One region of the Kitasatospora sp. NPDC004745 genome, then DNA from elsewhere that is predicted to be linked to it. Evidence: riboswitches for the same ligand, from Rfam matches in the RefSeq annotation. Region 1 holds a riboswitch; the other holds the start of a gene.

What was found. Region 1 has a riboswitch for guanidine ahead of ACFYUY_RS00830 (MBL fold metallo-hydrolase). Riboswitches for the same ligand answer to the same signal wherever they lie in the genome.
Region 2: it holds a riboswitch for guanidine, as region 1 does, so the genes downstream of both, ACFYUY_RS18025 (SMR family transporter) here and ACFYUY_RS00830 (MBL fold metallo-hydrolase) in region 1, are expected to answer to the same signal.

What each region holds. Positions count from the first base shown of each region.
Region 1 is NZ_JBIALK010000001.1:227,245-230,677, reverse strand. Features, by position in the region: gene fhuB (Fe(3+)-hydroxamate ABC transporter permease FhuB) at 1-56, shown strand, start outside; gene fes (enterochelin esterase) at 152-1,270, shown strand; guanidine-III (ykkC-III) riboswitch at 1,426-1,493, shown strand; gene ACFYUY_RS00830 (MBL fold metallo-hydrolase) at 1,506-2,357, shown strand; gene ACFYUY_RS00825 (DHA2 family efflux MFS transporter permease subunit) at 2,422-3,433, opposite strand, start outside.
Region 2 is NZ_JBIALK010000009.1:174,493-177,925, forward strand. Features, by position in the region: gene ACFYUY_RS18020 (MFS transporter) at 1-1,068, opposite strand, end outside; gene ACFYUY_RS18025 (SMR family transporter) at 1,178-1,492, opposite strand; guanidine-III (ykkC-III) riboswitch at 1,537-1,602, opposite strand; tRNA gene ACFYUY_RS18030 (tRNA-Cys) at 1,700-1,771, shown strand; gene ACFYUY_RS18035 (xanthine dehydrogenase family protein molybdopterin-binding subunit) at 1,835-3,433, opposite strand, start outside.

The DNA of each region.
Region 1 (3,433 bases):
TGGGCGGGCCCTTCCTGCTGTGGGTGCTGCTCGGCCGCCGCGGCGACCCGGCGTAGCCCCCGTCCCGTCGCCCGTCCCCGTCCCCTGCCCCTGCCCCACCTTTCTCTTGCCGGCCCCGCCCTTCCCGCCACCGAGTCCCGGAGTGCTGCCCGTGGAACCCCACCCCCTGGTCGAACCCGACCCGCACGACCCCGCGTACCGGCTGGTCACCTTCGTCCACGAGCCCGAGCCGGACCAGCCCTGCGACGGCGTGCTCGCCCTCCTGCACACCGTCACCGACAAGGACCGCCACGCCGGCGACCTCACCCCGCACCTGATGGACCGTACGGCCGACGGCCGCTGGACCATCACCTACCGGCTGCGCGCCGACCACCGCGCCTCCTACCAGCTCCACCCCTACCGCGGCGCCGCCCCCGGCACCGCCCGGGCCGACTGGCTGCACGTCCTCGACCACGCCCGGCCGGACCCGCTCGACGAGCAGCCCCGGCTGCCCGCCCGCGACGGGCGCCACCCCTCCTCCGTGCTCAGCCTCCCCGGCGCCCCCGCCCAGCCGTACGTCCGGCGCCGCGACGGCGTGCCGCGCGGCCGCACCGTCGCCGCCGAGCACGCCGGCCGGCGGGTCGACGTCCACCTGCCCGCGGGGCACGGGGCCGGCCCGCATCCGGTGGCGGTGCTGCTCGACGGGGAGATGTGGGGCGAGGTGCTGTCCGTCGGCGACACCCTCGACAACCTCACGGCCGACGGGGCGATCCCGCCCACCGTCGCGCTGCTCGTCCACACCATGGGCCCCGGCCGGCCCGAGGACCTCAGCTGCAACCCGGAGTTCGTCGACCTCCTCGCCGACCGGCTGCTGCCCTGGGCCGCCGGCCGGTTCGGCGCCACCACCGACCCGGCCGCCACCGTCATCGCCGGCCAGAGCGCGGGCGGACTCACCGCCGCGTTCGCCGCCCACCGCCGCCCGGACCGGTTCGGCAACGCGCTCTCCCAGTCCGGCTCCTTCTGGTGGCCGGACGGCACCGACTTCGACGAGGGGAGCGAGTGGCTCACCCGCCGCTTCGCCGCCGACGAGCGGCGCCCGGCCCGCTTCTACCTGGAGGTCGGCCTCCAGGAGTGGATGCTGCTCACCCAGAACCGGCACCTGCGCGACGTCCTCGTGGCGCGCGGGTACGACCTCGAGTACCGGGAGTTCAACGGCGGCCACGACTACGCCTGCTGGCGCGGCGGCCTGGCCGACGGGCTGGCGCACCTGCTCGGCGGCCCGACCGGCTGAGGGCCCGGCGGGAGGCGCCCCCTCGCGGCACCGGGCCCTCACGACACCGGCTCATGACACCGGCCGCTCACGACTCCGGCCCCTCGACACCGGCCCCTCACCGCACCGGCCCCCGCGGGGCCGGACCGCCGCCGCGGGCGCGTGCTAGCGTCCCCGTGGCGGCGCGTCGGCGCCGGCCCCGGACGAGATGTGCGCCGTACCCGGCCCGCCAAGACGACGCACGCTGGGAGGCGTCATGGCTGCCGGTACCCCGGTCGCCCGTCCGCTGGACGTACGGTGGATCCACGGGTCCCCGTCGGCGAAGCACGACACGGACCCGGAGATCCAGGTCTACGAGTACGACGAGCACACCGTCATCCTGCGGCAGAACATGGCGGTCAACTACGAGGCGCCGTTCCTGTTCCTGCTCTTCGGGGACGAGCGGGCGGTGCTCATCGACACCGGGGCGACCCCGGAACCCGCGTTCTTCCCGCTGCGCACGGTCGTCGACGGGCTGATCGACGCATGGCTCGCCCGCAACCCCCGCGACGGCTACCGGCTGCTCGTGCTGCACACCCACCCGCACGGCGACCACGTCGCCGGCGACGGACAGTTCACCGGGCGGCCCCTCACCACCGTGGTCGCGGCGGACCCGGCCACCGCCTGGGCCCACTTCGGCTTCGACCGCGACCCGGAGGCGGTGGCCCTCGTCGACCTCGGCGGCCGGGTCCTGGAGTGCCTGGCCACCCCGGGACACCACCCGGCGGCCGTCACCTTCCACGACCCGCACACCGGCTTCCTGCTCACCGGGGACACGGTCTACCCCGGCCGGCTCTACATCGACGACTGGCCGGCCTTCACCAGGACCATCGACCGGCTGATCGCCTTCGCCGAACGGCGACCGGTGACGCACGTGCTCGGCTGCCACATCGAGATGACCCGCACCCCCGGCGTCGACTACCCGATCCGCTACACCCACCAGCCCGACGAGCCGCCGCTCGAACTGACCGTCGACCACCTGCACCGGATCCGCGCCGCCCTCACCGAACTCGGCGGCCGCCCCACCCGCCACGCGCTCGCCGACCTGATCCTCTGGCCCAGCGACTGAACCCGCCCCTCGGGCGGGCGGGCAGACGGGGGCGGCGCCGGTCAGCGCCGCCCCCGGGCCCCGGTCAGTCCTCCGGGGGCGGCGGGGCCGGCGGCTCCACCGGGAGGCGCTGCGCGACGAGGACGCCGACCGCGACCAGGCCGGCGGTGCCCAGCAGGGCGACCCGGTAGGGGCCCGCCGAGCCGGCGTCGTCACCGAGGGCCCCGATCACGGCGGCCGCGGCGGCGATCCCCAGAGCCCCGCCCAGCGTGCGGACGATGGTGAACAGGCCCATCGCCCGGCCCATCGCGGGCGGCGGGACGTCGGCGAAGCCGGCGATCTGGACGGTGAGCACGGCGGTGCCGAGGACCAGCCCGACCGCGAACATCAGCGCCCGCACCGCCCACGGGTTCTCGGCGAAGCCCAGGGCGGCCAGCACGAGCGCGGCCAGCAGCAGGGCGGGCCGGGCGAGGCGGCGCGGACCGAACCGCGGCAGCAGGCGGTCGACGACCTGGGAGGCGGCCATCAGGCCGAGCGCCTCCGGGAAGACGCTCAGGCCGGCGTCCAGCGCCGAGGCCCCGAGCGCCGCCTGGTAGAGCAGCGGGAGCGCGAACAGGGCGCCCATCAGGCCGGCCGAGGTGAGCAGGGCGAGCCAGGTGGCGGCGCCGTAGGCCCGGTCGGCGAGCAGCCGCACGTCCACCAGCGGTTCCTCGGCCCGGAGTTGGTGGCGCACCGCCGCGCCGAGCAGCAGCAGTCCGGCCAGTCCGCCGAACGCCACGCCCGGCGAGGACCAGCCGTGCGCCGGGCCGAAGCCGAGCGCGTAACTGAGCAGCCCGAGGCCGGGGGTGGCGAGCAGGAATCCGGTGGTGTCGAAGCGGCCGGCGGGCGGCTCGGCCTCGGCCCGCAGGCCGGCCAGGCCGGTGACCAGCGCCGCGACCCCGATCGGCACGTTGACCAGGAACAGCCAGTGCCAGGAGAGGTGTTCGGTGAGGAAGCCGCCGAGCGGCGGCCCGAGGGCGGGCATCAGGGCCGTGGGCACGATCAGCACGCGGCCGAGGCCGGCCCGCTCGTGCGGGGCGAACGCCCGGAACAGCAGG
Region 2 (3,433 bases), on a different contig from region 1:
CGCCACCGCGGTCAGCACGAACCCGCCCCGGATCATCGCCTCGCGGTAGCGCTCCGCCCCCGGCCGCCCCTGCAGCCACGAGCCCAGCGCCCAGGAGAGCCCGCCGCTGGTCAGCGTGAGCCCGGCCAGCGTCGGGGACAGCCCGCGCTGGGTGACCATCATCAGCGGGATGAACGCCTCGGCCGCGAAGAACGCCCCCGCGGCCACCCCGCGCAGCAGGATCACCGTCGGCAGGCCGCGCCCGGCCCGCAGCGTCCCGGTGGGCAGCAGGCCCAGCACGGCGGGCAGCAGCAGCGCCGCACCGGCCGCCGCCGGGAGCAGCCCCAGCAGGTCGAGCCGCTGGCCGGCGTACTGCAGCAGGCCCGCCCCGACCGCCGCCATCGCGGCCAGTACGGTGCGCCGGCGGTCGAAGTCCGCGCCCTTCGCCACCGGGTGCTCCCGCTCGGAGCGGGCCAGCGCCGGGCCCATCACGGCCAGCGGCAGCAGGATCAGCACGGGCACCGCCAGGAACACCCAGCGCCAGCCCAGGTGCTGGGTGACCGCCCCGGAGACCACCGGGCCGACGATCGAGGGCAGCACCCAGGCCGAGGAGAAGGCCGCGAACACGGACGGCCGCAGCCGCTCCGGGTAGGCCCGGCCGACCACCACGTACAGGGCGACGATCACCAGGCCGCCGCCCAGCCCCTGGACCGCCCGCCCGGCCACGAACAGCCACATCCCCGGCGCCGCGCCGGCCACCACCAGTCCGGCGCCGAACACCGCGATGCCGGCGAACAGCGGCTGCAGCGGGCCGCGCCGGTCGCACCACTGGCCCGAGACGACCAGGGCGAACAGCGTGGTGGTGAAGTAGCCGGAGAAGGCGAAGGCGTAGAGCCCGAGGCCGTCGAGCTGGCGGGCCGCCACCGGCATCGCGGTGTTGACGGCCGTCGCCTCGAAGGCGAGCAGCAGGACCACCGAGACGATCCCCAGCGTCAGCGCCCGGTAGCGGCCGCTGAGGACCCCGCCGCCGGGGTCGTCGTCGAGGGGTACGGGCGCGGGGTCGACCGAGGTGGGGGAGGCAGTGGTCATACGTAACATCGTAAGGGCCGTCCGGCTGGGTGACCCCTGACTCCGGTCGCTGACCGGATCCGCCGCAGGACCTAGGACCCGCCGCCCGGCACGGCCCGGGACCACCGCGTCAGTGCAGCGCCTTGAGGCCCACCACGCCGGAGACGATCAGCAGCAGGCAGCCGATCCGGGCCGCGGTCACCGCGTCCCCCAGGACGGCCATGCCGTAGAGCGCGGTGCCGACCGCGCCGATGCCGACCCACACCGCGTACCCGGTGCCGATCGGGATGGTGCGCATCGCGTACGCCAGCCCGCCCATGCTCAGCAGCAGGGCGACGCCGAAGACGAGGCTGGGGACGAGCCGGGAGAAGCCCTTGGACGATTCCAGGGCGACCGCCCACACGGTCTCCAGGACACCCGAGACGATCAGAACGAGCCAAGCCATGACGGCCGTACCTCCGCAGTCCACAGCGGCCGGATTGCCGCTGAACTGCGCCGTCTTGTCGTCACCGGGTACGACGCGCTCGTCCGGGGTGGCCGGAGTCCGACCACCTGTCTCCGACCGTAGCACGGGCCGCCGCCGGAGTTGCCATGCAGAATTTACATTCGGCCGTTGACGGTCCGTCGCGGAATCCGCCACCATGAATTCACTGGCCGTGTGCCCGAGTGGCTTAGGGAACCGTCTGCAAAGCGGTACACGCGGGTTCGATTCCCGCCATGGCCTCGAAAAGGAATTGCCGGTCGGCTTTCGCGCCGACCGGCAATTCCCGTTTCCGGGAATTCCCGGTCAGCCCGCGATCGCGTCCTCGGGGCGGATCGGCAGCCGGCCGACCGGCAGGCCGGTGGCGGCGCGGACGGCCGCCGCGACGGCCGCCGGGGCCACCACCGCGGGCACCGCGCTGACCGCCTTCGCGCCGAAGGTCGCCACCACGTCCCGCTCCTCCAGCAGGGCGGCGATCCGCACCTCCGGGGTGTCCAGGGCGGTGGGCAGCCGGTAGCCGGTGAGCGAGGGGTTCTGCAGCACCCCGCCCTCGGTGCGCAGGTCCTCCAGCAGCGCCAGGCCGACGCCCTGTGCCACCCCGGCCTCGATCCGGTCCTCGATCTGCCGCGGGTTCAGCGCCCGGCCGACGTCCTGCGCGACCGTCATCTCGACCACCCGGACGGCGCCCAGCTCGATGTCCACGTCCACCACCGCGCGCATCGCGCAGAAGGCGATGGAGACGAAGGCGTCGCCCTGCCCGTTCTCGTCCAGCGGCTCGGTCGGGTGCGGGCGGCACTGCGCGGTGGCCCACAGCTCCTTGCCCTCCAGCGCCTCGGCGACCGGCATGCCGAGCACCCCGTCGTACGAGGTGATCTTGCCGTCGGCGATCTGCAGCAGCTCCGCGGACATCCCGAAGTTGGCGGCGATCGGCTGCAGCAGCTGGTGGCGGACCATCAGCGCGGCGCGCTCCACCGCGCCGCCGGAGACCCAGGTGTGCCGGCCCCGGGCGGACGGCCCTGCGATCGACTGGTCGCTGTCGGCCGGCGCGATGTAGACCTCGCTGACGCCCAGCACGCTCTGCACGATCTGCCGCGCCAGGGTGGCGAAGCCCTGCCCGGAGTCGACGGCCGCGCAGATCACCGTGGCGTGGTCACCGCTGACCCGCACCGTGGCGGTGGAGACCTCGTCCTCGCCCTCGGCCCCGAGCATGTGCACCATGCCGACCGCGTAGCCGATCCCGCGCCGCACCGCGGCCGGGTCGCCGGCGCCGCCGGGCCCGCCCGGCAGCAGCCACTCGGCGTCCGGGTCGTCCACCGGCAGGGCCGGCAGCGGCTCGGCCGCGACGGCCTCCAGCAACGCGCCCACCGGCGCGGGGCAGGTGACGGCCTGCCCGGTGGGCATCGGGTCCCCGGTGGACATCGCGTTGCGGCGGCGGATCTCCACCGGGTCCACGCCGATCCGGGCGGCCAGCTGGTCCAGCTGCGACTCGTGGGCGAAGCAGGCCTGCAGCGCGCCCTCGCCGCGCATCCGCCCGGCCGGCGGGTTGTTGGTGCGCACCGCCCAGGCGTCCACGAAGACGTTCGGGCAGACGTACGGGCCGACCGAGAAGGCCGTGGCGGCCGCCAGCGCCTCGGCGGAGACGTCCGCGTACGCGCCGCCGTCCAGCAGGATCTGCGCCTCGACCTTGACCAGCCGGCCCTCGGCGTCGGCGTGGTGGCGGTAGCGCAGCAGCGCGGGGTGGCGCGAGGTGTGGGTGTGGAAGGACTCCTCGCGGGTGAGGGTCATCTTCACCGGGCGGCCGGTGCGCAGCGCCAGCAGCGCCAGGGTGACCTGGAACGAGAGGTCCTCGCGGTCGGTGGTGGCGCCGGGCACCCCGGTGACCACCAGCCGGACCCGGTCGGGCTC